One region of the Sphaerimonospora cavernae genome, then DNA from elsewhere that is predicted to be linked to it. Evidence: riboswitches for the same ligand, from Rfam matches in the RefSeq annotation. Region 1 holds a riboswitch; each other region holds the start of a gene.

What was found. A riboswitch is a leader RNA that binds a small molecule or an ion and turns the genes downstream of it on or off. The one in region 1 is predicted to bind cyclic di-AMP.
Region 2: another riboswitch for cyclic di-AMP. It lies ahead of ACFHYQ_RS24055 (glycoside hydrolase family 25 protein); the one in region 1 lies ahead of ACFHYQ_RS05660 (C40 family peptidase).
Region 3: another riboswitch for cyclic di-AMP. It lies ahead of ACFHYQ_RS28185 (CHAP domain-containing protein); the one in region 1 lies ahead of ACFHYQ_RS05660 (C40 family peptidase).
Region 4: another riboswitch for cyclic di-AMP. It lies ahead of ACFHYQ_RS02095 (C40 family peptidase); the one in region 1 lies ahead of ACFHYQ_RS05660 (C40 family peptidase).

The regions. Positions count from the first base shown of each region.
Region 1 covers NZ_JBHMQT010000006.1:234,807-238,203, forward strand. Annotated here, with positions in the region: gene ACFHYQ_RS05655 (patatin-like phospholipase family protein) at 1-916, opposite strand, end outside; gene ACFHYQ_RS05660 (C40 family peptidase) at 1,093-2,115, opposite strand; cyclic di-AMP (ydaO/yuaA leader) riboswitch at 2,192-2,374, opposite strand; gene ACFHYQ_RS05665 (amino-acid N-acetyltransferase) at 2,691-3,242, shown strand; gene ACFHYQ_RS05670 (RDD family protein) at 3,372-3,397, shown strand, end outside.
Region 2 covers NZ_JBHMQT010000055.1:10,324-13,720, forward strand. Annotated here, with positions in the region: gene ACFHYQ_RS24045 (sensor histidine kinase) at 1-1,086, shown strand, start outside; gene ACFHYQ_RS24050 (response regulator) at 1,083-1,745, shown strand; cyclic di-AMP (ydaO/yuaA leader) riboswitch at 1,971-2,110, shown strand; gene ACFHYQ_RS24055 (glycoside hydrolase family 25 protein) at 2,123-2,893, shown strand; gene ACFHYQ_RS24060 (aminobutyraldehyde dehydrogenase) at 3,016-3,397, opposite strand, start outside.
Region 3 covers NZ_JBHMQT010000067.1:79,473-82,869, forward strand. Annotated here, with positions in the region: gene recD2 (SF1B family DNA helicase RecD2) at 1-219, opposite strand, end outside; gene ACFHYQ_RS28180 (serine hydrolase domain-containing protein) at 330-1,706, shown strand; cyclic di-AMP (ydaO/yuaA leader) riboswitch at 1,933-2,072, shown strand; gene ACFHYQ_RS28185 (CHAP domain-containing protein) at 2,086-2,811, shown strand; gene ACFHYQ_RS28190 (cation:proton antiporter regulatory subunit) at 3,049-3,397, shown strand, end outside.
Region 4 covers NZ_JBHMQT010000003.1:345,708-349,104, reverse strand. Annotated here, with positions in the region: gene ACFHYQ_RS02100 (C40 family peptidase) at 1-778, shown strand, start outside; cyclic di-AMP (ydaO/yuaA leader) riboswitch at 980-1,157, shown strand; gene ACFHYQ_RS02095 (C40 family peptidase) at 1,225-1,776, shown strand; gene ACFHYQ_RS02090 (peptidase MA family metallohydrolase) at 1,829-2,710, shown strand; gene ACFHYQ_RS02085 (glycosyltransferase family 4 protein) at 2,780-3,397, shown strand, end outside.

The DNA.
Region 1 (3,397 bases):
GACCCGGCTTCGGTTCGTGACGCTCGAGCCAGTGCAGGGTCGACTCGGTGGCCCGCTCGATCAGCCCGGCCGTCTGGCGGAAATCTATCGGCAGCACCTCGACCGGGTACAGCGGCGGGAGCACGTGTATCGCCGTGCGGTCCTGGTTGCGTCTGATGGAGGCGCTGATCCGCAGTTCGCTGAGCAGATTGAAGCCATGCAGGGCCATGGCGATCACGGTGGACGGCGGCTCCGGCAGCGGGCAGGAGAAGCCGGCGGAGAGCACATAGACCTCGTCGGCCCCCGCGTTGACGGCGTGATCCAGGACCGTCCGGTCGGCCACGCCGCCGTCCATCAGCACCCGGTCGCCGATCCGCACGTTGGGATAGATCGCGGGCATCGCGGTGCTGGCCAGCAGTGCGGGCAGCGCCGGTCCGCGAGAGAGCAGGACGGCCTGGCCGCTGAGGACGTCGGTGGTCAGCACCGACAGCGGGAGCCGGGCGTCCTCCAGGTCCTCGATCGGGAGGATGCGCTCCAGGAACCGGCGCAGCGAGTGGTTGTCGAACAGGTGGTTGCGACCGCCGAGCAGTCCGCCGACGAACGTCAGCGGGTTGAAAGGGAAGGTGTAGTTCAGCGTGCCGAACGCCTGCAGCGCGCCCCGCAACGGGTGGAAGGGAAGGCTGTCCACCAGGGTGCGCAGCGCGTCCCGGCTGCTGAGCGGGTACACGTCATGGCCGCTGACCGAGAGCCACAGGCGTGCGAGATCCTCGACTCCCTCGGCGTCGGGGCGCGCCGCGTAGTACGCGCCGTTGAGCGCGCCCACTGAGGCGCCCACCACCATGTCGGCGCGCACTCCGCGAGCCGTCAGCGCGCGCAACATGCCCACCTGGGCCGCTCCCACGCTGCCGCCGCCCCACAGTACGAAGACCGTCGTCATCGTCGCTCCTCTCGCGAGAGCGAAACGGCTGGGAATTCGGAGCGCGCGGAGCACACTCCGGTATTCATTGTCGGTTCCCGGCCGATGTCCCGGCGAATCGGGTCGTGATGGTCAGCCTGCCGGGGCCGCGTCGAAGCCGTCGGGGCTGCTCAGCCCGGGACGGCCCGCGTGGGCGCTCAGTCCGCGATCCGTACGGCTCCGGCGAACGGCCGACCGGTGATCTTCGCGACGCGTACGACATCCCCGGTGCGCGGTGCGTGGACCATGTAGCCGCCGCCGATGTAGATGCCGACGTGATGGAGGTCGGAGTAGAAGAACACGAGGTCGCCCGGGCGCATGTCTTCGCGGTCGATGTGCGTGCCGGCGGTCCACTGGTCGCCGGTGTAGTGCGGGAGGCTGATCCCGACTCGCTGGTAGGCCGCCATGACGAGGCCTGAACAGTCGTACGACGTGGGCCCGTCCGCGCCCCAGACATAGGGCCTCAGTTGCTGGGTCAGCGCCCAGCGGGCCGCCTCGGACGCCTTGCCGTCGCCGACGATGGGGAACGAGATCCGGGTCGCCCGGCCGCCGATGCTCCCCGCGACCTGGCTGTAGAGGCTGCTCTCGGTCTTCTTGATCAGAGTCCTGATCTTGTCCTTGCGGGTTTCGAGGCTGCTCAGCAGCTTCTTCACCTCGGCCTGGCGGGCGGCGGCGCCGGCCTTGGCCCGTTCGGCGGCCTTCATCACGTTGGTGACCTCGGTGACCTCCTGACCCTGCTGCATCTGCAGGGCATAGGTGGTGGAGGCCTGGTCGAGGTAGGTCTCGGGGTCGGTCGAGCCGACCATGGGGAAGAGTGAGCCGATGCCGCCGTTCATGTAGGAGTTCTGCGCGAGCGCGCTCGCCTTCTGGCGGCGGACGGCCAGCTCGGACTCGCTCTTGGCGAGGTTCTTCTGGGCGATGGCGGCGGAGCGCTGGGCGGCCTTGAGCCGGATACGCTCACCGTTGTACTGCTCGGTGAGGCTCTCGATCTCCTCGTAGAGGCGCTCCACCTCGGCTGCGAGCTTCTTGAGGCTCGGCTTCGGCTCGGCCGTGGCGGCCCCCACGGGGGCGCCGAAGGTGATCGTGATCAGCGCGACCGTCACGAGGGCCAACCGGCGGATGTTCCCGGGTCCGGCCTTTCTGGCGCGGGCGTGCCTGCCCGCGGGCCGTCCTCCACGCATGCGGTTCCAAGCTCCTCTCCTCGATGGTGCCGCGCGAGGACTGCTCCCTGTGGCCGCCGTTGGCCGGGCGTGTCCGTACGGCACTGCTTGACGCCTACCGGGTTAGCTGACGGGTTCGGGCCGGAGTAGCCCTACCTTTCGGATTCACCCCGTTATCGAGCAGCAGTCGGCGTCGAGCCGGACCGCTTGCCGATTCGTACAGTTGGGTCCCCGGCTCCCCTCCACACCCGGTGCGTTGAAGATTCGGCATCGTCGCTGGACGATAGTGCACCCTGAGGTTCCCGCTCAACCAGAACTCCCGATCTCGTCTAGATTTCACAACTGAATGATCACGGTCGTGTCACGGTCTCGGATGGCACGCGTCCCTATCAACCTGCCTTTACTCGCCGAGTAAGATCACACTTCGGGGCCATGGCGGACGTCGAAGTCCGGGAAAATCCGGATACGACGTCAAGGATCTGAGCGGTCGACGCTCCGTAATTCCGCCACGACTTTCTGTCGCGGAGGTTCACGCCCTCGGTGCCATGGCAGGACACGTAATCCGCGCGTCGCGGGCGCGACTACGCTGACGGCTCATGGAGCAGGTCGCCGAGGAGACGTCAGCCGAGTCCGGACCACCAGCCCTGGTCGTGCGCCGCGCCAGGACACCTGATGTGCGCGTGATCCGTCGCCTCGTCGACGCGTACTCCGGAGCTGGGCCGCGCCTGCTGGAGAAGAGCACGGTCACGCTCTTTGAGGACATCCAGGAGTTCTGGGTCGCGGAGTCCGACGGACGGGTCATCGGCTGTGGCGCCCTGCACGTGCTCTGGGAGGACCTGGCCGAGATCCGCACCCTCGCCGTCGACCCCGAGACGCGGGGCCGGGGCGTCGGTCACCGGATCGTCGCGGCGCTCATCAGGACCGCGCGCGAGCTGGGAGTCCGCCGGGTCTTCTGCCTCACGTTCGAGGTGGAGTTCTTCGGCCGGCACGGGTTCGTGCCGATCCAGGGCACGCCGGTGTCGCCCGAGGTCTACGCCGAGCTGCTCGCCTCGTACGACGAGGGAGTCGCGGAGTTCCTGGATCTGGAGCACGTCAAGCCCAACACCCTCGGTAACACCCGCATGCTGTTGCACCTCTACCCTGGGTAATCTTAAGGTGGATGACGTTATAGCAAACTCAGGGTAAAGGTGACTGTTGTTACGCCGGTCGCTACTTTGGGCGATATCAGCATGGAGCCTGAGACGCGGGCGCATGCGTATCTGAAACGAGGTGACACGGTGAGCACAGGACAGCCACCGTATCC
Region 2 (3,397 bases), on a different contig from region 1:
GTGGTGGAGGCGAGTGGCGGTGTGGCCGCCGCGGTCCACATTATGGAACGTGACAGCGGCCGGCTACGGTTCCTCGCCACCGACGGGCTGCCCGACGGCTATGAGGAGGGTTTGCGAGCGGCCTGGGACCTCGGCGTCGACTCCCCTGCCATAACCGCCCTTCATGAGCAGCGCGTGGAGGTGATCCGCGATGCCCCGGCGCGGACCCTGGCGCGGCCCCGGGCCGAGCCGATCCACCGGTTCCTGCCCCATGTCGAGTGGGACATCCTCGTGGCCGTTCCCCTCGGCACCATGGGCCAGATGTTCGGTGCGCTGCACGTCTACTACCTCCCCGATGACGAGCCGGCGGATGAGGAGCTCGAATTTCTCGTGGCGTTCGCGGATCAGATCGCCGTGGCGATCGAGAACGCCACCTTGCTCGCCGAAGTCCGGCAGAACGCCGCCCTGGTGGAGCGGCAGCGGCTGGCCCGCGATCTCCATGACTCGGTCTCCCAGGCACTGTTCTCGATGACGCTGCACGCCCGTGCCGCCGAGCTGGCGATGGACAAGCAGGGTCTCGGCGGGAACGCGTCGCTGGGACGCGCGGTGAGCCAACTGCGGGAGCTGACGCAGGGAGCGCTGGCGGAGATGCGCGCCCTCATCTTCGAACTGCGCCCCGGAGCCTTGGCCGAGGAGGGCCTGGTCTCCGCGGTACGCAAGCAGGCCGCCGCCATCGCAGGCCGCGAAGGCCTGCTCATCGATGTCGTCGACGAGACGGGCGAGCGTCCCGCGCTGGACGAAGCGGTCGAGGAACACCTCTATCGGATCGTCCTCGAGGCGCTGCACAACACCGTCAAGCACGCCGATGCCCAGCGGACCACCGTGACGATCACCCGGACCGGGTCGAGCCTGACGGTCTCGGTCAGGGACGACGGTCGCGGCTTCGCCCCCGATGCCGCTTTTCCGGGACACATGGGACTCGGAACGATGCGGGAGCGCGCGACACGCATAGGTGCCGGCCTCCACATCACGAGCACACCCGGCGCCGGAACCAGCGTCACGGTCACCGCGCCGATCACGAAACACACGGAGGCGACCAGCCGGTGAGCACCGCGGACAGCACGATCAAGGTCTTTCTGGTCGACGACCACCGCGTCGTCCGTACGGGCATGCGGGCCTTCCTGGAGATGCTCGACGACATCGAGGTGGTCGGCGAGGCGGGAACGGGGAAGGAAGCGCTCGACCGCCTGGCGGTTCTCGACCATTCGGACGAACTTCCCGACGTCGTCCTGATGGACCTGATGATGCCCGTCATGGACGGCATAGCGGCGACCCGAGAGCTCAAGGCCCGGTTTCCCGCCGTCGAGGTCATCGCGGTGACCAGCTTCGTGGAGGAGAAGAAGGTCCGGGCCGCCCTGGAAGCCGGGGCCACCGGCTATCTACTCAAGGACGCCGAGGCGGACGAGGTGGGGCGGGCCCTGCGTGCCGCGGTCCGCGGCGAGGTGCACCTCGATCCGGCCGCCGCCCGGCAACTGGCCGCTGCGATGCGGGCTCCCGTGACAGCCACGGCAAGCCTGACACCACGAGAACGAGAAGTGCTGGCCCTCATCGCCGACGGCCGGTCCAACCGCCAGATCGCGACCGCGCTGTCGGTCAGTGAACGCACGGCCCGCACCCATGTCAGCAACATCCTGGCGAAACTGGGACTGTCCTCCCGCACCCAGGCGGCCCTGTGGGCGGCCCGCGAGGGCATCACCCCGTCCTGACGGGCAGTCCCGCACACGGACGCGCCCCTCTCCGCGGAGGGGTGACCAGCCGACCGCGTCCCTCCGTAAGACTCCGATCCGGAGTTTTGTCCTATTTGCACCTTAATGGTGGTCCGTGTACCTTTTGTCGCCAACGGCATACGCAACGGTGACACCATCCCCGGTTGCGTTGTCCGTTCGTTGCCAGGATCCGCGCGTCCCCTGGCGGGAGCCGTCCCGTCAGAAGGTGCACGGCCGCCGACTCCGCGCCTCGCGGAGCCGGGGACCACCCCTCGGGTGAATCGGAGCGCGTCCCCCCAAGCGCGCCGTAGGGCGCTTCCGCCCGAACCCGTCAGCTGTCCCGGTAGGCGGCATGGAAGCAAGGAGTCAATCCCTTCATGCTGGAACACCGGTTCACCGCAGTCACCCCCTCTTCGCCGGCCTCGCCCAAGTACCGGGTGAGCCTCTCCGGCAAGCGCTTCCGTTCGCCTGCCGTCAGTCTGGCGATGGTCGTGCCGACCGCCGCACTCAGTGTCTTCCTGGCCGGGCCGGCGCAGGCCACGCAGCTCGCCCCCGGCGACGAGAACATCACGCTGATCTACGGCGAAGACATCTCCAACCACGAGCCGAACCACAACTGGGCCGCCAGTCCGGCGAAGTTCGGCATCATCAAGGCCACCGAGGGCCTGACCTTCCGCGACTCCACCTTCGCCCGATACTGGGACGAATTGGACAAGAAGGGCATCGTGCGGGGCGCCTACCATTTCGGCCACCCCAGCAACGACCCCGTCGCCGAAGCCGAGCACTTCCTCTCCATGGTGAACCAGCAGCCCAGCAAGCCCGGTGACCTGCTCGTGCTGGACCTGGAGGCCACGGACGGCATGTCGGTCAGCCACGTCAACGCCTGGGCCAAGACCTGGCTGGCCCATGTGAAGGCCAAGACCGGCGTCACCCCGATGTTGTACAGCGGCTGGAACTTCGCCAACACCTACGGGCGCGGCCTGGCCGAATATCCGCTGTGGGTGGCGCACTACAGCAAGGCCCCGGGCAAGGTCACACCGCCCGCCGACTGGAAGAGCTGGGCCATTCACCAGTACACGGAATATCCCATCGACAAGAACGTCTCCGCGCTGAGCCCCGAGCAGCTGCGCGCCCTCGGCCGCCGCTGACGCCGCCACTGACCAGGCACCGCTGACCACGCCGCCACTGACCACGGAGTCACGCCCTGCCGGCAGCCGGAGCACGGTCCCTCGTGCTCCGGCTGTCAGCGGTGAGAACGACCGTGGCGACGTCAGGTGTGGCTGATCATCACGTGCTTGATCCGGGTGTAGGCGTCCAGGCCGTAGCGGGACAGGTCCTTGCCGGTGCCCGAGTGCTTGAAGCCGCCGTGCGGCATCTCCGGGATGATCACCTGGTGGCAGTTGACCCAGACCGCGCCGAAGTCGAGTGCGGCGGACAGCCGCATCGCACGGCCGGTGTCCCTGGTCCACACGCTGGAGGCGAGCGCGTAGTCGACCCCGTTGGCCAGCTCGACGGCCTCCTCCTCGCTCGCGAACGGCTGTACGGTCACGACCGGGCCGAAGACCTCCTGCTGCACGATCTCGTCGTCCTGCCGCACGTCCGCGACCACGGCCGGTGCGAAGAAGTAACCGGGACGGTCGAGCCGGGAGCCG
Region 3 (3,397 bases), on a different contig from region 1:
GGGGTGGGATCCCCACCGGCCGGTGAGCCGCAGCGACTCGCCGACCTGTGCGCCCAGCAGCGGTCCGACGACGGTGAGCAGCTCGCTGCCCGAGCGTTCGGCGGCGACCCGGGCGATCGTGTAGCCGGTCTCCTCGTTGGCATAGGTGATCCGTTCGAGCACCGCCTCCAGCACGGTGCCCGGCGGCCTGTCCGCTGCCGCGCCGGGAGGATTGGTCATGGCTGGCATTGTCTCCCAGACGGGGTCGCGCCGCGTACGGCCTGCCCCCGTGCTCTGCACCGGATCCGGCGCCGCCGGGGCGCTAGCCTGGTGCGATCGACGATGCTGTCGTGACTGGGGAGGTCGGCGGGATGGTTCTGGAGGGTACGGCTCGCGCGATGCTGCGCAGGCTGGCGGTCGAGCAGGCGCAGTCGCGGGTGCCCTCGCTGGTGGCGGCGGTGGTCCGGGGCGGGCAGATCGCCTGGTTCGGGGCCCGGGGGCGGGTCGGCGGGCAGCGGCCGGACCGGGACACGCAGTACCGGATCGGGTCGATCACCAAGACGATGGTGGCGGTCATGGTGATGCGACTGCGCGACGAGGGGCGGCTGGACCTGCTCGATCCGTTGGACAAGCACGTGCCGGGCACGCCCGTGGGTGAGGCGACGATCGCCCAGTTGCTGTCGCACACCAGCGGGCTGACGGCCGAGCCGCCCGGTCAGTGGTGGGAGCGCACGCCGGGGGTGGCGGCGGCCGAGATGATCGGGGCGATGGGGCCGGAGTCGGCCCGGCATCGCCCGGGGCGGCGCTACCACTACTCCAATGTGGGGTTCGGGCTGCTGGGCGAGCTGGTGGCGCGCAAGCGGTCGGCGCCGTGGGAGCAGGTCGTGTGCGAGGAGATCCTCCAGCCGCTCGGCATGCGCGACACCACCGCGCGCCCGCGATCCCCGCACGCGAGCGGGTACGCCGTGCACCCGTGGGCCGATGTGCTGCTGCCGGAGCCGGAAAACGACCACGGCGCGATGGCCCCGGCCGGGCAGATGTGGTCGCCGGCGGCCGACCTGGCGCGCTGGGCGGCCTTCATCTGCGGTGACACCGCGGAGGTGCTGCGTCCGGACACGCTCGCGGAGATGCGTGAGCCGGCCATCGTGGAGGACGGCGACTCCTGGAGCCGGGGGTACGGCCTGGGCTTCCAGCTCGCCCGGCACACCGGTCCGCGCGGCCCGCGGCGGCTGGCCGGCCACACCGGGTCGATGCCCGGTTTCCTGGCCACGGTGTGGGCCGATCCCGCCGACGGTGTCGGCGTGCTGTGGCTGGCCAATGCCACCTCGGGGATGCGCGGGCCGCTCGACACCGATCTGCTGGACATCCTCGCCGAGCACGAGCCGCCGCTGCCGGCCGAGTGGGTGCCCACCGAGGTCGACGACGACCTGCTGGCACTGACCGGGCCGTGGTATTGGGGGCCGACGCCGTACGTGCTGCGGGTGCTGCCGCGGCGGGGGTTGTCGCTCACGCCGGTCAGCGGCCAGGGCCGGGCGTCGCGGTTCGCCGCCCGGGACGACGGCACCTGGCTCGGGCTGGACGGCTACTACGCCGGCGAGACCCTGCGGGTGGTCCGCTCCGGCGACGGCGGCGTGCACCTGGACCTCAACACGTTCGTGTTCACCCGAGAGCCGTACGATCCGGGGGCCCCAGTGCCGGGCGGTGTGGACCCCCAGGGTTGGCGGTGAGGGCCCGGCGGTGAGCCGTCGAGATGAAGGTGTGTCGGTGGGGACGGCAGCGGCTGTGCTTGCGCCGCCCCGGGGTTCCCACCGTCATGTCCAGTAAACCCCCCCTTGTCTTTACTTGACCGGCGGCGTGGTATCTATTACCTTTTAGGCAGCTAAGGACGCATATGTCCGTTTCTTAGGTCAACTGCGTCCCATCTCTGACCGACGCGGCGTCCCCTCCGGGGATGCCGCCCGGCCGCCGAGTCCGCGTCCACGCGGAGCCGGGGACCCACCTCTCCTGGGGTGAATCGGTGCGCTGTGCCGTGCCGTAGGGCGACTTCCAGCCCGAACCCGTCAGCTAACCCGGTAGGCGGCATGGAAGCAAGGGAGTAGACCCCGCATGCACGCCCTCAAGTCCTGTGTTCGTGCTGCCCTCATCACCGGCGCCGCGACCACCGCCCTCGTGTCCGCCGTGGTCGCCGGGCCGCAGGCCGCGCTGGCCACCACTACCCACGCCGCCCCCGCTCACGCCACCGCGGTCACGGGCCACATCGCGCAGGCCGGCGGCCACGGCAACGCCGGGGGCAACCCCGACTCTCTGGCTCAGATCGCCCGCACGCTGCCCAAGGTCGGCCCGAAGGACGTGCTGAAGCTGGCCGCCGGCCAGGTGGGAATCACCGAGAACAGCGACGGCGGCGGGACCAAGTTCCACGACTGGTACATGTCCACTCCGCGCGCCCAGGAGACCCTGGCCCGTGACGGCGGCACCCTGGACGGCTACGCCAACGCCCCCTGGTGCGACATGTTCGTCTCCTGGGTGGGCGAGCAGCTCGGCATCACCCCCGTCATGGGGTCGGACGCCTACACCGTCGAGCACGCGACGTGGTTCGCCGAGCACGGCCGGTGGGGCCACACGCCCAAGCCCGGCGCCGTGGTCTTCTTCGACTGGAGCGGCGGCAGCGACATCGACGGCATCGACCACGTCGGCTTCGTCGTCCGCGACAACGGTGACGGCACCATCGAGACCATCGAGGGCAACACCGGTGACGGCGGCGCCGTCGAGGAGCGCACCCGCTCCACGGGCTACGTGACGGGGTACGGCTACCCGCTGTACACCGCGCCGTGACGCGGTCGCTTGACGCCGGCCCCTGACGCGTACCGAACCCCGCGCCAAACCCCGGCGCCGGCCGGACCCCGACCCGGAGCAGCGATCGCTGCTCCGGGTCGGGGTCCGGCCGTTCTCCGCCCTACCCGACGCGGTTCGCCCGGTCTGTCATGTTCTGTAATGCTGTGGCGGTAGGAATACCCACGTAGGGCCGCCGGAGTCCGCGGCACCAGGAAAAGGAAAAGGTCAGGAGGAGACGTGGATCTCACGCGGACGGGACTGCCGGGGATCGGGCTGCAGCATGTGCTCACCACCGAACGAGGCCGGCAGGTAGGAGTGATCTCACATCACACCGGCCGCCGCGACCTGGTGATCTACGATAAGGAAGACCCCGACACCTGTGTGGTCACGGTGCTGCTCACCGCCGATGAGGCCAGCACGCTGGCCGAGCTGCTGGGCACCGGCCGCGTCGTCGAGCGCCTCAACGAGCTGCATCGCCAGGTGGAAGGGCTGGTGACCGAGAAGATCCCCATATCGGCGGGGTCGCCGTACGACGGGCGAGCGCTCGGCGACAGCAGGGTACGGACCAGGACCGGGGCGTCGATCG
Region 4 (3,397 bases), on a different contig from region 1:
GACCAAGAAGCAGTACGCCGCCGCGAACGACGAGTACCGCGAGCACGCCACCCAGGTGGACGCGCTGCGCGACGGGGTCGTCTCCATCGCGGTGAGCGACTACCAGTTCGGCGATCTCGCGTGGAGTGGCGTCTTCTACGGCTCCGACCCCGAATCGGCCCTCAGCGGCATGGCCACGCTCGACCAGCTCTCGCAGGAGCGGGCCAGGAAACTCGAGCAGTACGAGAGCGCCGTCTCCGGTCTCAAGCGGCGGCGGGACAAGAAGAAGTCGGCCTACGACTCGGCCGTGAAGGTCAAGAAGGACCTGGCCAAGGAGAAGGAGCAGGTCGAAAAGCTCGTCGATCAGCAGACCAAACTGCTGCGCGAGCTCGGGGCCTTCAACGCCGGCAACCCGAACAGCGCGGGAGCCGTCTACGCCGGACCCGCCTCGGGCAACGCGCTCGCCGCGCTGCAGTTCGCGTACGGGCAGATCGGCAAGCCCTACCGGTACGGCGGGACGGGACCGGGCGCGTGGGACTGCTCCGGGCTCGTCCAGGCCGCCTGGGCGGCCGCGGGGGTGCACCTGCCCCGCACGAGCTACGAGCAGTGGGCGTGGGGCAGCGGCCGGCGGGTGTCGCTTGACGAACTGCAGGCCGGCGACCTGCTGTGGCACTCGGGCTACGGCCACGTCGGGATCTACGCGGGCGACGGCAAGGTCGTCCACGCACCCCAGACCGGGGACGTTGTGAAAGTCGTCACACTTTCCGAGTATCGTCCCATTGGTGCCGTACGTCCCTGAGGTCGCTATTTGATCTCTTTTCGCTAAATGTGAGCAGTGTCACATTTAGCGGGATTTCATCCGGGTATCCTGCGGATTTCTTTTACGCAACTCTTAATGGATCTTCCATTTGATGGAGTGGGCTTTGCCGTTCGCGGACGCGTCCGGATAGCTTCTGGGCCGCGGCGAGCACGGGACTCCGCGTCCCGCTCCCGCATGCAGTCCGGTGATCTGCCGAGTCCGTGCAGTCAGGAGGCACGGAGCCGGGGAACCAACGACCCCTCGAGTCCAGGGGGTCCGGGGTGAATCTGCGCGTCAGGTGAACACGACCTGGGCGCCGTAGGGCGACTTCCCCGCCCGAACCCGTCAGCTAACCCGGTAGGCGTGAGCGGAAGACCCTAGGAGAGATCCTGTCTACCACCCCCGCGAAACTGTCCCGTCGTGTCTGCCTCGTCCTCGGAGGCGTCGTGCTGACATCCTCCGCCTTCGCCGTACCGGTGTCGGCCGACGACACGGTGACGGTGACCGTGACGAAGGTGACCCCCGCGGCGGCCGAACGGGCCGCCTCCCCCAAGCCGGCCTCCCCCAAGAAGGACGCGGTGAAGAAGGCGGCAGAGCCGCCGGCCGGCGCGAAATCGAGCCGGGCCGCGCGTCAGCGTGCCAAGGCCGCGCGGGCCGTCAAGGCCGCCAAGCGGCACATCGGCGACCCCTACCGGTGGGGCGCCACCGGGCCCAGCGCGTTCGACTGCTCCGGCCTGGTCCAGTTCGCCTGGCGCAAGGCGGGGGTACGGCTCCCGCGCACGACGTGGTCCATACGCAGCGCCGTGCCCAAGAAGGTCTCCTGGCGGCATCTCAAGGCCGGTGACCTCATCTTCACCAGCGGCGGCGGCCACGTGGGCATGTACGTCGGGAACGGCAAGATGATCCATGCGCCGCACAGCGGCGCCCGGGTGCGGATCGACAGGCTCGACTCCTACCGCAGGCGCACCTTCGCCGGAGCCGTACGACCCGGGACCTGACGACGATCGGCGGCGCCCCCCGGGCACTCGTGACACCCGTACGATGCTCGGCATGCTCCGGATCCGTGCCCTGGCGTGGCTGTCGGCACTGGTCAGGTCGGCGGCACTGGTCAGGCCGGCGGTCCTGATCGGGCTGCTGGTCCTGCCCGCCGCCGCGGCACCGGACGATCGCCTGCTGCCGCGGGCGCGGGCGATCGCCGGTGAGCATCCGGGCGTCTGGGCCGGGGCGTCGCTGGCCCGGGGCGAGCACGTCGTGGTCGTCGGCGGGCGGCGCGGCCTGATCGGCGAGCTCGCCGATCAGGCCGACCGCGGGAGCCGTACGGTCGCCCGCGTCTGGGGGCGACCGGTCGACGCGGTGGTCCTGGTGCCGGCCACGACGGAGCAGGCGGCGGTGCTGGCCGCGCCCGCGCGCGTCGCAGGGCTCGCCGCGCTCGCGGGCCCGGGCCGCGTCATCATCGAGCCGTCCGGCTTCGCCCGCCTGTCGGCGGCCGGTCGCCGGATCGTCATCACCCACGAGCTCACCCATGTCGCCACGGACGCGGCGGAGACCGGGGACATGCCCGCCTGGCTGGTGGAGGGATTCGCCGACTACGTCGGCTACTCGGGCAGCGGGCTCACGGCCCGCGAGATCGCCGCCGAGTTGGCGGCGGACCTGCGGGCCGGGGCGCCGCCGCGCGCGCTGCCCGATCACGCGGATTTCGCGGCAGGCTCGCCGCGGCGGGCCCAGGCGTACGAGGAGGCCTGGCTGGCCTGCCGGTACATCGCGGAGAGATTCGGCGAGAACCGGCTCGTGGCCCTCTACCGCGCCGCGATGGGCACCGGATCGAACGGCCCCGCCGGCATCGAGGCCGCGCTGCGTGCCACGCTCGGCGTCTCGACCGTCGAGCTCACCCGATCCTGGCTGGCCTACCTACCCACCGTGATCTCGCGATGACTCGCACCCATGACCGTCCACCCGCGACAATGCTCTGCGTGGCCTTCGGGTGAGAGGTGTGGGCAGGGGATGGGTGCGAGAACGCTGATCGTCACCAATGACTTCCCGCCCCGGCCCGGCGGCATCCAGGCGTTCGTGCACGGCCTCGCCTGCCGTCTCCCGCCGGACTCGGTCGTCGTGTACGCGCCGCGATGGAAGGGGTGCGAGGGCTTCGACGCGCGGCAGCCGTACGAGGTGGTCAGGCATCCCACCACGCTCATGCTGCCCACGCGCGCCGTCGCCGCCAGAGCGGCCGCCCTCGTGGACGACGGCGCGACCGTGGTCTTCGGGGCGGCCGCGCCGCTCGGCCTGCTCGCCCCCGCGCTGCGCGCCGCCGGAGCCGCCCGCGTGGTCATGCTGACGCACGGCCACGAGGCGTCCTGGGCGCGCCTGCCCGTCGCCGGCGCGCTGCTGGGCCGCATCGGCGCGGGCGCCGACGCGGTGACCTATCTCGGCGACTACACGTGCCGCCGGCTCGCACCGGTCGTCCCCGAAGCCAAGCTCGTACGGCTCGCCCCCGGGGTGGACACCGCCGTCTTCCGTCCCGGAACGGGCCGGGACGAGGTGCGCCGGGCGCTGGCCCTCGGGGATCGGCCGGTGGTGGTCTGCGTCTCCCGTCTGGTGCCGCGCAAGGGGCAGGACATGCTG